Regions from separate parts of the Paenibacillus favisporus genome, predicted to be linked through region 2. Evidence: a T-box and tRNA genes for the amino acid it is inferred to sense, from the RefSeq annotation. Region 2 holds a T-box; the other holds one or more tRNA genes.
What was found. A T-box is a leader RNA that pairs with one kind of tRNA and senses whether it is charged. The one in region 2 lies ahead of ABID47_RS16335 (glutamine--tRNA ligase/YqeY domain fusion protein), so its partner is inferred to be a tRNA-Gln.
Positions count from the first base shown of each region.

Region 1: it has a tRNA-Gln gene. The T-box ahead of ABID47_RS16335 (glutamine--tRNA ligase/YqeY domain fusion protein) is inferred to sense a tRNA for this amino acid. The anticodon was not compared.

Region 1 covers NZ_JBEPLV010000008.1:19-8,536, reverse strand. The annotation lists gene ABID47_RS28570 (YwmB family TATA-box binding protein) at 1-606, opposite strand, end outside; gene ABID47_RS28565 (hypothetical protein) at 782-1,114, shown strand; gene ABID47_RS28560 (response regulator transcription factor) at 1,222-1,869, opposite strand; gene ABID47_RS28555 (sensor histidine kinase) at 1,850-2,932, opposite strand; gene liaF (cell wall-active antibiotics response protein LiaF) at 2,948-3,595, opposite strand; gene ABID47_RS28545 (PspA/IM30 family protein) at 3,769-4,473, opposite strand; gene ABID47_RS28540 (PspC domain-containing protein) at 4,477-4,965, opposite strand; gene ABID47_RS28535 (PspA/IM30 family protein) at 4,970-5,644, opposite strand; gene ABID47_RS28530 (LiaF transmembrane domain-containing protein) at 5,723-6,028, opposite strand; tRNA gene ABID47_RS28525 (tRNA-Leu) at 6,765-6,844, opposite strand; tRNA gene ABID47_RS28520 (tRNA-Arg) at 6,863-6,939, opposite strand; tRNA gene ABID47_RS28515 (tRNA-Cys) at 6,952-7,025, opposite strand; tRNA gene ABID47_RS28510 (tRNA-Gly) at 7,035-7,109, opposite strand; tRNA gene ABID47_RS28505 (tRNA-Gln) at 7,116-7,190, opposite strand; tRNA gene ABID47_RS28500 (tRNA-His) at 7,213-7,288, opposite strand; tRNA gene ABID47_RS28495 (tRNA-Trp) at 7,320-7,393, opposite strand; tRNA gene ABID47_RS28490 (tRNA-Tyr) at 7,404-7,489, opposite strand; tRNA gene ABID47_RS28485 (tRNA-Thr) at 7,493-7,568, opposite strand; tRNA gene ABID47_RS28480 (tRNA-Phe) at 7,592-7,667, opposite strand; tRNA gene ABID47_RS28475 (tRNA-Asp) at 7,726-7,802, opposite strand; tRNA gene ABID47_RS28470 (tRNA-Met) at 7,840-7,913, opposite strand; tRNA gene ABID47_RS28465 (tRNA-Val) at 7,948-8,023, opposite strand; tRNA gene ABID47_RS28460 (tRNA-Glu) at 8,117-8,191, opposite strand; tRNA gene ABID47_RS28455 (tRNA-Ser) at 8,201-8,292, opposite strand; tRNA gene ABID47_RS28450 (tRNA-Asn) at 8,297-8,372, opposite strand; partial or broken rRNA gene ABID47_RS28445 (23S ribosomal RNA) at 8,440-8,518, opposite strand, start outside.
Region 2 covers NZ_JBEPLV010000003.1:686,183-694,700, reverse strand. The annotation lists gene ABID47_RS16340 (VOC family protein) at 1-339, opposite strand, end outside; gene ABID47_RS16335 (glutamine--tRNA ligase/YqeY domain fusion protein) at 465-2,096, opposite strand; T-box leader at 2,222-2,485, opposite strand; gene ABID47_RS16330 (glycoside hydrolase family 172 protein) at 2,570-3,652, opposite strand; gene ABID47_RS16325 (helix-turn-helix transcriptional regulator) at 3,855-4,757, shown strand; gene ABID47_RS16320 (glycosyl hydrolase family 18 protein) at 4,791-5,864, opposite strand; gene ABID47_RS16315 (polysaccharide deacetylase family protein) at 5,914-7,683, opposite strand; gene ABID47_RS16310 (glycosyltransferase family 2 protein) at 7,720-8,518, opposite strand, start outside.

The DNA of each region.
Region 1 (8,518 bases), on a different contig from region 2:
ATCCTCGTAGGTTTCCGCCTTAGTCGCCGCCATATTTCTGAAAATGCCATCCTCTACCGCTTTCATGGTCGAATCGGCAGTATGCTCCCCTTTAACCGTTCCCTGCAAAGAAGCATTCCATTCAGCATCGATGCCGTTTTCGTGCAATGCTTGTCCGTATTCCGACTGGAGTTCGGTCAAGGCGCTCAGCTGCTCATCACCAGCCGCCTCCAGTTGAATAATAATATAACTGCGATCCTCTGAAATCTCCTGCCAGTTAAACCGCACGTTAACGCCATTTTTCGTATCCACGACCCGGTATGTCAAGTGACCGCCTTCCGTCAGCTGCTGTACTCCCGGCAGATTCAGCGATTGGGACAGCCCCTCGGCCGCCTCGTACGCATCCTGATTTCCGTTGGCTTCCCAGTCTCCCTGCCACTTCACAACCAGACGCTGCGGCACGTCTACCACTTCATTTCCCAGCTTCAAGAGGGTGCGCAATTCTTCCGGATCCTGATGGGACGGCGCCGACATCTGATTCGCACTGTACCACAAATACCCCATCCATACCAAAGCCGCTACGCATACCGCCAAACCTAAACCTGCCCATCTCCGGACTGCCATCATCCCTCATACATCCCTTCACCAGGAAATCTATCAATCTACTAAAAGGATGTCCGTTTCCGGGGCGATTATACCTAAAGCCGCACGATAGGCGAAATTGGGTGAATGACCATAGCCGCGTCCATAGGCGGTGAATACACTGGTTAATAAAAATGATAAGGGAGGTTCGCACACTTCCATGATCCCTATTTACCCATTAACAGAAGAAAATATTCGGCGGCACTGCGGCAAAATGGTCGCCGCCTGTATGTATGACGGCAGAGTATATACCGGAAAGCTGACCGAGTGCAAAGACGGCCATATTATTCTGAACGGGCCGGAAGGCACCCAGCTGCACGGCGCCAAAGTAAAGAGCGGCCATAAAAAACGCGCTAAGGGGCCTGTAGCCAAAGCTCCACAAAAAGCCACCGTCCGCGCCTTCTATCCTTATTATCCGTATGGCTATGGATTCGGCTTTGGGGCTGGCCTGGCGCTGAGTCTGGCTACCCTAGGGCTGCTGTTTTTGATTTAGCGGTCTTCAAAACTTACACATCATTATCTAAAAAAGCCCCTGGAAGCTATCCGCTCCTCAGGGGCTTTTCATCTGCTATGGATTAATTTGCTCTGGATTCAATCCAACTATTCCGCCAGACCGTTCTTGTAAGCGTAGATCGCCGCCTGCGTGCGGTCGTCTACGCCCAGCTTCGCCAGGATGTTCGTCACATGGAACTTGACCGTTTTGATTCCAATGATGAGGTCATCGGCGATTTCCTGGTTGGACTTGCCCTGCGCCAATAGGCGGAGCACATCCATTTCGCGGTCGGTCAGCTCCTTGTGCGCCGGGGCCTCCACCTCCGGATGGCGGAACCGGTTCATCATCTTGGAGGCGACCTGCGATTCCAAGACCGATTGGCCGCGCGCCGCGGCGCGGATGGCGTCGGCGATTTCACTTGCGCGCGACGTCTTCAGCAGGTAGCTGAATGCGCCGGCCTCAATAACCGGGTACATTTTCTCGTCGTCCAAATAGCTTGTCAGCACGATCACCTTGCAGTCCGGGTACAGCTTCAGCAGCTGCCGCGTCGCCTCAATCCCGTCCATGCCCTCCATCACCAGGTCCATCAGGACGACGTCGGGTTTGTATTCCCGGGCAAGGCGGATGCCTTCCTCCCCGCTGCCTGCCTCGCCGACGACTTCGATGCCGTCCTCAGTCCCCAGCACGGCTGCCAGACCGATCCGCACCATCTCGTGGTCATCGACGAGCAGCACTTTAATCATGGGTGTTTCCATTTCCAACATCCTCACTCCCTGCTTTGTCTTCAGATACAATCGGCACGGTAATTTCGATTCGCGTACCCTTGCCGGGCGCCGTAATGATCTGGATCGATCCGCCGATTTCGTTGACGCGTTCCTGCATATTGGAAAGGCCGTAAGAGGCCTGTTTTGTCTCGTTTAGTTCGAAGCCCTGGCCGTCGTCACGCAGCATGACCCAGACCATGTCTTTCTTTTGGTGAATCCGGATTTCCATCTTATCCGCTTTGGCATGCCGGAGCGTGTTAGACATCGCTTCCTGGATGATTCGGAACAGATGGTTTTCGATTCCTTTTACCAGGTGGATGCCTTTGTCCATTTCAAACACGATTTCCATCGGAACCTTTACTTTGAGCTCTTTGATCAGCTCGCCGAGGCCTTGCTCCAGCGGCTTGCCTTCCAGATAGACCGGCCGGAGATGCAGCAGCAGTGCTCTCATTTCCGATTGGGCCACGGCGGCCATTTCTTCGATGAGCGCCACCTGGCGCTGGGCCTTGTCAAAATCCTTCTCAAGCGTCCTCCCCACAGCCGTCGCCGTCATCGATATCGCAAACAGCTGCTGGGATACCGCATCATGCAGCTCCCGCGCCAGACGCTGGCGCTCCTCTACAATAGCCGATATCCGCGCCTGCTCGGCCAGCTGGGCATTGTTCGTGGACAAGCGCTGAAGGGAGTTCACCTGCTCCTCCCACTTTTTGCTGATGCGCCCAAGCTGCTCGCCAAGGCGCCCGACCTCATCGCTGCCAAGCTCCGGTACGGAGCGGGCGACGTTCCCTTTTTCCCAGGAGAGCAGCGTTTCCCGCAGCCGTTCCAGCTTCATTTTTACCCGGTAGCTCTGATAGAACCCGAAGATAGCTCCCAGACCGATCGGAACCAGGATCAGCGTAGCACCGGCCTGCAGCGTTTTTTGCCAAGAATCAAACGGGGCCAAATAACCATATGTATAAAGCACGTAAAAAATGATCAGGAGCATAACAAAAGAAAGAAGGGCCCCCTCGCCCATGCTCCGGGAGACCATATTAGCCGGTTTTCGGGTTTTCATCAGGGAACCCTCCTCCTATGACAGATCAATATCAACATCTCCTACCAGGTAGGAAATATGGAATTTAACTTTGTATTCGCTGGTCTCATAATTAGGGGATTTCCAGTTCAAACGGTTCATCAAGCCGTTATCCCGGTGCCCTCTGAAATCGATCGCGCCGAACAGGACGAACACTTCAAGCTCCACCCCGTAATACTCCGGAATTTTGATGTCCGTATCCCCCATGATGCCTTGAAACATCATCACCGTACGGTGTTCCTCGGGGATCGCAAGCGACAAATCCAGATCGGCTTCGTTGATAACATGCCAGACGCTCTGGCTTCTCATAGCCCAAGGGACCTGATCCCAATTGTAATGCCCCGAAAAGCCCTGCTTCTGCAGGTACCCGTCCCGGTTCTGCACCTTCCTTGCCTTTACAAAAAACCATCCCAGGGAGATCAGCGCAATCCCCAGCACGATCAGCAAATGATCAATCAGCAGCAGGATGGCTCCGACCGCCACAAGACGGTAGCCTCTCTTCACTTTTCCGCCGCGAATCGTATAAATTCCCATAAGAATGAATAAGAGGGCGACGATGGTAAAAAAGCCGACCCACCTGCCGAAGAGCATGAGGAGGCCGATCCCGATGAGAATCAGCGCAATGAAGCGATTTCTTTTTTCCATGCCGCACCTCCTTATGATGTCTTGGTTTATCGGAAAAGTAAGACCGGAAAAGCCATAGGGTTGTGACGGGCACACTCCTTATGGCTTCACCGGGATCCAGGAAGATGTGAATGAGGTCTCGCGCCCTTATTCCATTCTTCCTAGCATATCATATTGTCCGCAGAATTGAATACTTATTCTTTATTCGATTTGGAAGGAGCGGCAGCCGATGGGTTCAGCTTGCTTTTCAGCGCGCTGAGCTGTTCTTCCACCTTCAGCTGCTTCTCCGCATCGACCGGGCTGGTGAAAGCGGATGTTTCCGGACGGTAAGGGGCACGCATCACATCGGCTTCAGCTTCCATTTGCATGATCTTTTCTTCCATGCGGTGGAATCCAAGGGACGCGCTGCCGCTTTCGATCGTATGCAGGCTGCTGATTTGAGACATTTGCTTTTTGGCTTTCGCCATTTGCGCACGGGCTACGAGCTCATTGCGCTTGTTGCGCATTTTGTAGAACTCGTCTTTCATGTCATGGAGCTGCTGTACCAGTTCTTTGGCTTGCGCCTCGGATTGAGCGTGCAGTTCTTGGTACTCAGACAGTTTTTGGTCAAAATAAATCTTTTCCTCGAGCAGCTTGCGCGCTACTTCTTCCTGGCCGTTACGAAGTGCCAGTTCAGCTTGAGCCTCACGTTGGCCGGCCATCTTCACCGCTTCTTCCACGCGCTGCTTCATGCGGCGTTCATTGGCCATTTGCTTCGCTACTGTAACTTCTGCGTCATGGATTTCTGCCTCCATATCGCGCAGATACTGGTTCAGCATAATTACCGGATCTTCAACTTTATCCAATACCTCGTTCACCGATGCTTTCGTCATATCCTTAATTCTTTTAAATACTCCCATGTTTTACACTTCTCCCTTCTCGTACTTAGATAATTTTTTTTTCAATTCCTCAAGCTCTTTCTTCATAGCTTTCTTCTCGATATCTTCCATCATGGCGTCCAGGTCGGATGCGGACGAGCTGTATCCGCCCGGTCTGCCTCCGCCGTAAGGCGAACCGTTGTATTTGGCTCTAGGGTCAAAAGATTGGGCACCATAAGCGCCATTGCCTTGCTGACCGTTGCCGTAGTAGCTGCCGGACCCCATACTATTGCCGTAGTATCCGCCCCCAGCTACCCCCGGTCCCGGTCCATATGGATTAAAAGGTGTCGTTGGTTCTTTAGGGATGACCAAAGCCGCGATAAAGTAGATGAACAGCGTGGTCCCGCCGGTAAATGGGATACTGATCAAGAACAGGATCCGCAGCAGCGTGGAATCGATGCCCAATGTATCGGACAGCCCCCCGCACAAACCGGTGACCATTTTATCGCGGGTCGATCGGTATAGCTTGCTCATGACGTTACTCCTTTCCGCTGTTGTTCAGCTTTTCCTTCAGGCGGGCCAGCTCCCTTTCCAGCACGCTGGATACCGTTCCGCTGGCTTGTTCGAACAGTTCCTGACCGCCGCGGCGCAGGTCGCGCAGACTGCGTGCTTCAAATTCCCAATCGGAAATGCGGTCTTCCAGACGGTTGAACATCTTGGGAACATCCTGTCCGCCAAAACCTTCCATTCGCTGATTCATCCGCTGCTGAAGTCTGAGGGTTTCCATCCGTGCCGCGTAGTATTGACGTTTGCTGTACACGGTTTGGTACTCCAATTTCAGGTCGTTCAGCTGATTTTCCAGCTCGGTGAGCGACTGGCGGGTTGTATCCAGCAGTCCTCCGTATTGCTCGAGCTTTTCTTCATAGATGATTTTTTCCTGCAGTGCGAGCTTGGCTAGATGATCCTCGCCGGCCTTCAGAGCCAGCAGCGCCTGCTCCTCACGCTTTTCCTTCATACTGGATGCCTGATCCACTTGCTGCTTCAGCTGTCTCACATGAGCGGAGTACTGCTGAACGAGCTTCTCGGCTTCCATAATATCGTCACGCGTTGATGCCAAAAACTGATCGATCAACCGTACCGGGTCCTGACTTTGTTCCAAACGTTCATTTAATGTCGCTACGGTGATATCCCGTACCCTGCGAAATACGCTCATCTGTTTTTGCTCCCTCCTTATAAGCTGTGATCGCCTATTCGTTTGATTGTATTTATTGAAGGTAATTCTTTGTTACCGTTACATCCACTTCGACGACTTCTTACCTTTCAGCAGCATAATCCCGAACACTACCAGGGCAATTCCCAGCAGCGGTCCGATGATCCAGGACAGCTTCGCCAGAAGTCCCATGACACCGAATGCGAGGATAATCGTACCGATTACCACCTTACCTCTGCGAATTCCATAATAGCCGAGCACGATCATCAGGATCGGGAAGATCAATCCGATCAGCCTGCCGAATAATGGAGCGAATACTCCCAGGAGCATCAGTGCTCCGATTGCGATCAATACGATCGCCCAACCAGAAGTTTTATTTGTTCTCATGCATTGTCACCGCCTTTCGTTTGTATCAACCTTATGACTCTATTTTAGGTTCTATCCGGGTTTTCCAAAACGGACCCCAGACGGTTTTTAATCCTAGACCTAAGTCGGGGGAAGCCTCGGACCTTAGACGAAGCAAGCTTTTTCTGCATGGAACGCGGCAGCCACATCCTCCACTGGCAGCCCCAATATCCCGCCAATAAAACATGAACGACACGCTTTGGGAACTTTAATGAGCAGTCTTTTTATACATTGCTTGGGATAGGAATCGTTGGAGGCTCTGAGCAAGGGATTTAGCACTTAGCTAAAGAAACATTGAGCCTGTTTAGCCTAGGTAAAGCCGGCTGGAATGGTTTATCAACTTTAAACAAGGATGAGGAACACGTTCAAAGGGAGTAATGGTAGAACGAACCGATTGATCAGAGGATCTTTTTCAAGGCTGTTGTACACCCTCTTACTCCCATCTTACGAGGGCATGTCATATAACGAGAACATCTATGCGGATAGGACCTACATAAAACAACAGGATACGAATTAAACGCCATACAAGCCATACAAATAAACGCAATACGAATTAAAATGGCCGCCTTTCTGCGGGATATCATCAGGTGGCTGATTGGAAGGAGGAGTGCAATATAATGGGAGGAGAGACTAACGAACGACGAACGATGGCTCGGTTTACAATGTTAGTCTATACAAGAAAAAGCCTTGGAAAGATATCCAAGGCTTTTCTCTATGATGCCGGTGAAGGGACTCGAACCCCCACGGTTTCCCTCACGATTTTGAGTCGCGCGCGTCTGCCAATTCCGCCACACCGGCATATTCAGTTAAAAAAAATGGCGCGCCCTAAGAGATTCGAACTCCTGACCTTTTGATTCGTAGTCAAACGCTCTATCCAGCTGAGCTAAGGGCGCATATGAAATTAATGGAGGCGCCACCCAGATTCGAACTGGGGATAAAGCTTTTGCAGAGCTGTGCCTTACCACTTGGCTATGGCGCCGAAATCAAATGGAGCGGACGACGGGAATCGAACCCGCGACCCTCGCCTTGGCAAGGCGATGCTCTACCGCTGAGCCACGTCCGCTTAAACTGGCTGGGGATATAGGATTCGAACCTATGCATGACGGAGTCAAAGTCCGTTGCCTTACCGCTTGGCTAATCCCCAACAAGATTGTCATTATAAGTTATGGGGCGATCGATGGGACTTGAACCCACGAATGCCGGAGCCACAATCCGGTGCGTTAACCCCTTCGCCACGACCGCCATAATAAAAGATATGAAGCTGTATTTCGAATGGCAGGGGCAGCAGGAATTGAACCCACACTAACGGTTTTGGAGACCGCTGTTCTACCTTTAAACTATGCCCCTATAATAAAACTGGTGGAGGCTGATGGATTCGAACCACCGAACTCGTACGAGAACAGATTTACAGTCTGCTGCGTTTGGCCACTTCGCTAAGCCTCCATATGGTGCCGGCGAGAGGACTTGAACCCCCAACCTACTGATTACAAGTCAGTTGCTCTACCAATTGAGCTACACCGGCTTTTATGCTTGTTATTAAATTCATGGTGGCTCGGGACGGAATCGAACCGCCGACACGAGGATTTTCAGTCCTCTGCTCTACCGACTGAGCTACCGAGCCTAATTTTGTTTCTAATTAAGAGCATTATTGCAACAAACTAAACTCTCAAGAAAATAAATGGCGGAACCGACGGGATTCGAACCCGCGATCTCCTGCGTGACAGGCAGGCATGTTAGGCCTCTACACCACGGTTCCACGGCCAATTATGTATCTCCATACATAAGGAGATAAATTGCGGGGGCAGGATTTGAACCTGCGACCTTCGGGTTATGAGCCCGACGAGCTACCGGACTGCTCCACCCCGCGTCATTAAAAATATTTATTTTCTTTAAAGTATACATGGTGGAGGCTGAGGGGATCGAACCCCCGACCCTCTGCTTGTAAGGCAGATGCTCTCCCAGCTGAGCTAAGCCTCCATAAGAAACACTTTTAATATCTTAGCAGATAAACCACTAAAAAGGCAAGTATTATTTCGTTGGGATTCCCATCCCTGATGCTAATAATTAAAGTGGTGACCCGTATGGGATTCGAACCCATGTTACCTCCGTGAAAGGGAGGTGTCTTAACCCCTTGACCAACGGGCCAAACTATAATGGCGGAGAGAGAGGGATTCGAACCCTCGAGACGCTTTTGGCGCCTACACGATTTCCAATCGTGCTCCTTCGGCCAACTCGGACACCTCTCCATAATGGCTCCCCGAACAGGACTCGAACCTGTGACAACTCGATTAACAGTCGAGTGCTCTACCAACTGAGCTATCAGGGAACAATATTTAATTCAAGTGTTTGATCACTTGAAAACTAGATACGAAACGAATCTGTGTTTTATATTTTTGGATAAGCCCTCGACCGATTAGTATTGGTCAGCTCCATGCATTGCTGCACTTCCACCTCCAACCTATCTACCTCGTC
Region 2 (8,518 bases):
AATCAGATTCTCATCCGGATCGTAAAAATACAGGGCATCGGCATTCCAGTTCCCGAAATGAAATTGATCCCCGTCCTGATCGCGGAACAGTGTAATTCCACGCTGAGCGGCCCATTTTTTGGCTGCTTCGAGCTGATTCGTCGGAATCGTAAAGGCAATATGGTACATCGATTTTTCGCCGGGCGCTGCCGCCTTCTGAAGAATGAGCTGGCTGCCGCCGGCTTGAATGGTGACCCTATCCGGCTGTTCTTCGGCCACTGGAAGACCGAGCTTCCCGGCGTAAAATTGCTTCATCTCCGCAAAATGCCGGGTATTTATCGTAAGTTGTTGGATTTTCATCGTAAAAGACCTCCATGTGCTTCTGATTATCAATGTATTGCTCTGCGGCAGCGTATGCAGCATTTCAAAATGCGGCATACCCCGTTCACCGTAGGGCACATGACCTGGCCCGCTTCCGTCGCAGGTCAACGCAATGCTTCCCTCTTCCACGAATCTTTCAGCGAAACGATCCGGTTAAATATCGGTACCGGCCCGGTCAGATCTTTGTGATCCAGGCAGAAATAGCCTTGGCGGATAAACTGGTATTTGGCATCCGGTGAAGCATTTTTCATCCATGGCTCCATGATCGCTTGCCTGAAAATGATTCGGGAATCGGGAGATACCAGCTCTGCCCAATCATTGTCCGATTCCGCCACGGACGCGGCATCTTTCAGCAGGCTGCCGTACAAGCGGATCTCGGCGGGAACACCGTGTGCGGCGGACACCCAATGTATCGTCGACTTCACCTTTCTGCCGCTGAACCCGGTCCCGCTTTTTGTCTCGGGATCGTACGTGCAGTGCAGCTCTTTCACTTCACCGGTCTCCGGATCCTTGACGGCATGATGGCATTTTACATAGTACGCCCCCTTCAATCGAGCTTCGCCTCCCGGAAACAGACGATGAAAGCCCGGTACCGGATGTTCCATAAAGTCCTCCCGCTCGATATACAATTCTCCGGAAAAGGGGACATCCCTGCCGCCAAGCATCGGATCAGCATCACTGTGGTTGAGATGCAGCATTTCCACCTGATCCTTCGGATAATTCGTGATGACGACTTTAAGCGGATTAAGCACAGCCATCACAGCGACAGACTTATCCTTTAAATCCTGGCGGATGAAGTGGTCGAGCATCGCCGCATCCACCGTGCTGCTCCCCCTCAGCATGCCCACTTCCTGCATGAACCGCCGGAGGCCTTCCGGCGTAACGCCTCTTCGCCGCAGCCCCTTCAAGGTCGGAAGGCGGGGATCATCCCAGCCGTCGACGAATCCGCCTTCGACCAGCTCCCTGATGTACCTTTTGCTCGTGACCATTCCGGAAACGTTCAGACGTCCGAATTCCCGCTGCTTCGGGGGTTCCGGTACTTCCAGCTCGCGCAGCACCCATTCGTACAAGGGGCGGTGATCCCTGAATTCCGCGGAGCACAGCGAATGCGTAATGCCCTCGATGGCATCCTGGATCGGATGGGCAAAGTCATACATCGGATACACGCACCACTCACTCCCTGTCCGGTAATGCTCAGCGTGGATGATGCGGTACAAGACCGGGTCCCTCAAGTTGATGTTGGGCGAGGACATGTCGATTTTGGCCCGCAGCACCTTGGCGCCGTCCGGGAACCGGCCTTCCTTCATTTGATGGAACAGGGATAGATTGTCCTCCACAGACCGCTCGCGATAAGGACTGTTTCTTCCAGGCTCCGTGAGCGTTCCGCGGTATTCCGTCATTTCCTCCGCCGACAAATCGCAGACATAAGCCTTTCCTTTACGGATGAGCTTCAAAGCCGCTTCGAAGATCTCTTCCGAATAATCCGAGCCAAAGTACACCGGCAAGTCCAGACCAAGCCACCGGACATCCTCCCGGATCGCCTCCACGTATTTCATGTCTTCCTTCAGCGGATTCGTATCGTCAAAGCGCAGATTCATCTTCCCGTGAAATGCTTCGGCAATGGCTGCGTTCACGTGAATGGCATAGGCGCTTCCGATGTGCAAATAGCCGTTCGGCTCAGGCGGAAACCGGGTCGCGATCGGTCTAGAATACGTTTCGTTCTCCACATCCTCCATCACGGTTTACGTTAGAAAATCCACGGCTTCTTCTTTCCTTACTTTTCCTTCCATAAACTGTCCCCTCCTGCTCTTATATCAATCAAAAAGAAAACAAAAAAATCCCGCCTCCAAGACGCTGACGTCTTGGGGACGAGATTGTATTTCGCGGTGCCACCCCGGTTCGCGGATCTATCGCTACATCCGCCTCTTCGGGTACGGCATGGACGCATGCTTATACCCTAGCTCTGTAACAGGAGCTCCTGTCGCACCATCCGAAGAAATGAGGATCCCTCTTCCGATGCGCCGCTCGGAGGCTTGCTTCAATGACGGGCGGCCTGCTCCTTCACAGCTGCCGGAGCTCTCTGCAAGGCTGCTCGTTCATCTACTCTTCTCTTCACCGCGTTTTCGTTCCGATTTGATTTTGACCATATTAACATCATTTTCGGCCAATGTAAACCGCATTATGCATGCTTTAACCGGAAAGGCGGGGATTAAATAACCTCCAGGCCATCGTTATCCGGCAGCGGCGGATGCGGGGTGTGCGGCTCGGACTGATACCAGAAAGCGACGGAGGCGATATCGTCCTGCAGCGGCAAATAGCGGCCGCCGGAACGCCAACCGAGCGCCTGGATCGTTACCTTCAAATCCTGTTCAAACCGGATCGGATCCATCACATGCCAGCGGTACATCCCGAATCGCTGCTGGCTCCGGTACAGGCCGTCCGGTCTGATTTGCTGGTGAAAGCCCAAATAGGCAGTGGAAAACGCACCGTACTGTCCCTGTGGATGCTCAAAATTCCAGGCGCCGCCAAAATAATCTTCGGTTCCGGTGCCGCAAATCGTCGGGAAATCGCGGTCGCCGTCCATATAGAACTTGATCTCGCCTTCTCCCCACCACCCCGTGTTGTTCACCTGCCATGCGATGTACGTGCCGACATACTGTCCCCTCCCCTTCACGCCATCCAGAAGCACATGGTCCTGCTTATACGGCAAGGGGTTGCTCCGGCGCCATTGGGCGTGAAAATAGGCCGCATCCTCCGGCACTTCGGTCAGCGTATAGGTGAACTGGTAATACAGCACGACGGGTTTGTCCATCCGGTTCTCTACCGTAACCCGGGCTTTCTTGCGAAACGGCATCACCCAATAGCTGTTCATCCCGCCGGCGGGATTGACCGCCACAGGCAGGGAGTTGACATTGCTCCGCTCGCACCATCCGTTGCAGAAGAAGTCGCCGACAGGCACTTCTACGGAAGGCTCCGGCTCATCATCCCAATAAAAGCGCAGAATCATATGACGCCAGCTGTCCGGAAAGCAGGTCAGCCAAATATGCTGAATGGCCCCGGGTCCGTCGATTTCTGCGGCGGTAAACACCTCACCCGGTTTGATCTCCACCGATGGCGATATTTTCCATCCTTGACCCAAATCCCGGCCGGCATTCGCTCCGGTTCCCTGGGTGGCCATGCCGCCTTTTCCTTTAGCTCCCGTCACATTTTCCGCGCTGATCGATCTCGTCTGTGCCGAGGACATCCGGAATAGATTGCCCAGGCCCATGTTCAGCCCGTTAAAAGGTTCCATGCTCATCTCTCCTGTCATTGGTCAAATCGGATTTGCATTAAAGCGGTTACAAGTCATTCTACAGGCGTTTCCCCTCTTTATCGATGTTGGGACTTGTTATTTGTTATCCATTCTTGCTATTGTCAGAATAAAGAACCGCCGAGCCGCTGAAAGAGCGGAAACCCGGATACGGGACCATTAGTGGAGGGAGCTGTCAAAGCGTATGGACCGGCAACAGCTGCTGCAAGCCTTATCCCCCTACGTGCGAAGGGCGTGGCATCACAAAGTTGACCGTATGAAACTGGCGCCGCGGATCATTTTTGATTACGAACTGCTGTATGTTGAACAAGGCGAGCTCGACATCCGGATTGGCGGGGATTCACTGACTGTGTTTCCAGGCGACCTGCTGCTGTTCAAGCCCGGTATAGAGCATGAATTTGTCCGTTCCAGGGGCCCCTGCTGGATGCCCCATATCCATTTCGACGCCCTGTATTATGAAGACTACGAGGAGGTACCGATTAACTTTAAGCTGCGGGCGGAATGCAGCCAACAAGAGCTTTCGTGGCTCCGGCCGGATTGGCTGGGTTCCGTGCTGGAAATCCCCCATCTGATCCGGGTACAGAACCATGCGGAAATTCATCAGGAGCTGATGCGGCTCATCCACGCCTACGAGCGCCGGGATGCCGAATTTCCGCTGCTTCAGAAATCGCTCGTGCTGGATATTCTGTATTTGATCATCAAGGGCCTGAAAGCGGCCGGACATGGTCGGCTCTCGCTGCATCAGGCTGCGATGGAGCGGGCGGTGACCCACATTATGGAGCATTACGATACCGTGATCCGGCTGGAGGACTTGTCCAAAACGGCCTGCTTGAGCCTGTATCATTTCTCGCGCGTATTCAAGCAGACGTATGACGTGTCCCCGCACCAATTCCAGATCCGGTACCGGATGGAGCGGGCCAAGGAGCTGATGATGTACAGCCGGTTATCCTTGTCCGCGATCTCCGAGCAGGTTGGCTACAGCAGCATTTACGCTTTCAGCAAAGCGTTTAAGTCCGCCTGCGGAATCTCTCCGAAAAAATACATGAGCACCCATGCCTCCATGGGTGCTCCGGAAATCCATCATTAAGCCGCTGACGCGTAAACGCGAAGCGGCCTTTATTTACTTTGCCGTTGTGGCAGCTTGAACCAGCTTGTCCAAAGTGCCGCTTCCGAGTTCCCCCAGCCTCCAGACGGCCACATGGCTAATCCCGGCTTGGCGCAGCGTGTCGATCCAGGAAGTCAGCGTTGAACCGTCCGCATACCACACCGTATGTTTTACGTTCTTATCATCGGTGTACTGATAGTGCAGACTTCCGCTGGCCGTGTCCCGCTTAAGCTCCGAGCCGTTCGTGTACCGTATCTTTACGGCCTGCTGTTCGGTAATGGCAGTCACTTGATCCCCATGCCAGTCAAAGCCCCCGGCCGCAATCGCGATCGTCTTCACCCCCGGAACGGCTGTCATCCGCTTGGCTAATTTTTTCAGAAAAGCTTTGTCCGCTTTGGGTCCCGGACCGCTGTGCGTACCGTACAGATTGTAGGCCATCATCACATATTCAGGCCCTTCGGGCAGCTTCAGCGTTTCGACGGGAGCCATTGACTCCAGCACGATGCGGAGCGATTTCCCCTTGGCATGCATTCGCTCATACAATTCGCGGTAAAAAGCGGTCATATAACCCCAGTCCTTGTCCGGGATGCGCTCATAATCGATCTCCACCCCTTGAAACGAGTATTGATCGAGCAGCGCTTCAATCTCGGCAATGTGCTTCTCCCGTGCTACCTTCGTGGATACCAGCCGCGAGACCAGCTCCGAGTCTTTGGGGGACTCGCTGCCGTCCTGCCGCACGATATCGTTAACAAGGGTCAAGTTCAACTCGTCGATGCCGGCAGCCTCCGCCGTTTCCCGGATTTGCGGCAGCGCTTCATGGAACGCCTTCGTAAAATAGGGCTGATCCGATTCGTCAAAATAGGCGGCAAACGCCTGAACACGGCTCAGAGCCTTGCCCAGCTCTCCTGTATCCGCAAGCCCCGACTCCCACTGCCAATCCACCACCCATGCGGTAAGGTCCACAGGAGTTCTGGCCGGCGGAGCCGCCGCTTGCATCGCCGGCTGCCTCATCCAAATGCTGAAACCGACCCCTACGGCGACGATGACAAGCATCAAAGTCGTCCATCCGGATTGAGCCACTTGCTTCATACCCATCTTCTCATTACACCGCCATTTCGCCTTTGAAATTGCTCTTTCGTCAGAACGTATCGATGGCCCAATCGATCGTCGCGTCCATGGCATGCTCAACCTGCGCAGCGACTTTTTTCCAGCCGAGCAGCTTATTCGTATACCACACCGAGGTTTTTCCATCCGCCGCATTTTCCGTAGTCACCGTGACATCCTCAAAGATTCCATCATAGATATCGTCCTTGGTGTTTTGCGGACTATAGGCTGATCCCAGTCCAATGGCACCGCCCTTCAGCGAAGGATCGACCGGGGCTTGGAGAACGGGCTGCCCGTCCACGATGACCTCCAGCCGATTTCCCGACACCTTCATTTGAATCTGTCGGGTATTTTTGATGTTGAGGGGATATTCATCCTCGTCATTAGTATTGGCGCCAGCCTGCGCTTCTTCTGCGGAATACACCGTTGCCTTGTCAAAGGCGAGGTCCTCCGAAGACCACTTGACCGGATCCAGCTTTTGTGAACCCAAGGTGGTTACAGACGACCCGGACAGCTTCTGCTCCACCTGGATTTCATTGCGGTCCAGCGTGACACGCACGTACTGCTGACCGTTTCCAGGGTCCCTCAAGTAAAAAGACTGCTTGCCAACCACGTTGCCGGAAACCTTCGCGCTTAAGGTGAAATCCTCCGGCGCCTGTTCACCTTGATCCAGCAAAAGCTTGCCTTCCCCGGCAGGCGGTGACGTCAGAACGATCCGGTTATCCTTGAATTCGGCGGCGCCTCCAGCCTGCTTCCACTGCCCCGACTGCTTCTGGTCCCCGGTCACGTACGTCATTTGCTGGCCGCTGTCCTTGCCGATTTTCATCAATAGATGGTTGGTTGACCAATAGGGCTCAGGCTGGACGCGGGTCAGGTTGTACACATCCTGTGACGGCCCGTTAAACGCATTGCCCTCCAGGTTAAAATGCATCTGGAATAGAGAACGAATATTGCGGTCATTTACATCCGTCACAAGCGGGTTCATGCTCCCGTACATCGCGTTGGCATGCATGATCATATAGACGCCGGGCACGAAGCCGAGTTTGTCAGTATAGACCGTGTCCATCAGCTGATAGTCCTTGCTGATCCGCGCCTGCATCGTATCCCGGTCCTCGAGCGGAATCATGTTTTCATCGCGGATAAAATCCATAAGGTAGTGATTATAATGCTCGATGTCCTCTTTGCTGTCCAGCTTGTTTTCGTCCTTGACGCCGATGTAGCCACCGTTTTTATCGAAAATATTGATGTAGGTCAAACGGTACCCGTTGGTCCCCATTTCCCAATATCCGCTTTTCATCATGCGGCGGAGTTCCTTGGGCTGCACGAATTTATGATCCCCGTTCCCCATCTTGTTGGCATAGGTGAGGAAGGTCGCCTTATCATTGTATCTCTCCAGCAAAGGCTGGGCATAAAGACTGGAGTCATTGCGCCCGTCCTCAAAGGACAAAAACAACGCCTTGTCCGGCAGCGCCTTCCCTTTATGGTAGAAATCGAGGATGTCCTGCTGTGACACCGTGACATAGCCTTGATCATGGAGGGTTTGCAGCTGGGCTTTGAGCTGTGCTTTATCGATCAGAAGCGGCGTTCCGGTTCGGCTGACCCCAAAATAAGACAGTGCGACAAACCCGCTTCGATTATGCCACGTCGACTTGTCCGGTTCGGCGTAGCGGTCGGTTCTTGCGACGGCTTGGTAGATCAGAAAGATGACCATGATCACCAGGAAGAGCTGGATCCAGGTTTTGATCCACTTCCGCCGGTTTTTGCGCTTCACATCAAGCGCTTCGCTGCGTTTTCCTTTTTTCATCCTGCATCCTCATTTAAATTTCGCGGTTCCGCCGGGTTACAGCGGCACTTCCGTCTTCGTATTTTTTCGGTTTTTTCTTGCGGCCTTTTTATTTCTCGCCTCGACGTCCTGCGGCGTTTCCCTTGTCCCCCAGGTTGATTTCCAGAAGGTGAACCAGGCGACCGGCATTTGCCAGAGCAGCACCATTTCGTAGAAAAAGCAAAAGACGAAGCCGAATACCCACAGCTTGCTTTTACGGAACAAAAGATGGGCCAGACTCATCAGCAGGGACATCAGCAGAAGCCCCATCAAGAAGGTTCCCGGAAACACATGGTGGAAAATAGGCACATACAGCAGGTTGTAGAGCACAATCAGCGGCGCAGCGATCGGAACGATGACACCGATGTAGAAAAAGAGGGCCATAAACGGTTCCTTGCGCCAAATAAATCCGGCCGCCCTAAGGGATTCCCGCAGCCAGGAACGCTTCCAGCGCATCTGCTGCTTCAGGAAGACATTCATCTCTGAAGGAACGATCGTGGAGCAAATCGCTTTATCCTGGTACGCCGTCCGGTGTGTCTTTAGGATAAAGTTGGTCATGCTGCGGTCGTCGCCGAACGTAGCGGGCTGTCCCAGAAACTTCTGGTTGAGCCAGGCATCCGCATGCTTCAGCACAAGCCTCTTTTTATAACAGGATAACGGCCCGGACAGGCAGGTGACGCTGTCAAACCAGGACTCGGCCGCTTTCATGATCCGGAACGCGATATAATAGCGCACGGTCTGGAGCTTCGTAATGGAGTTGGTGTACTTGTTCTCCACATCCGTCCGCCCGGCAACCCCGCCCATACGCGGATCTTGG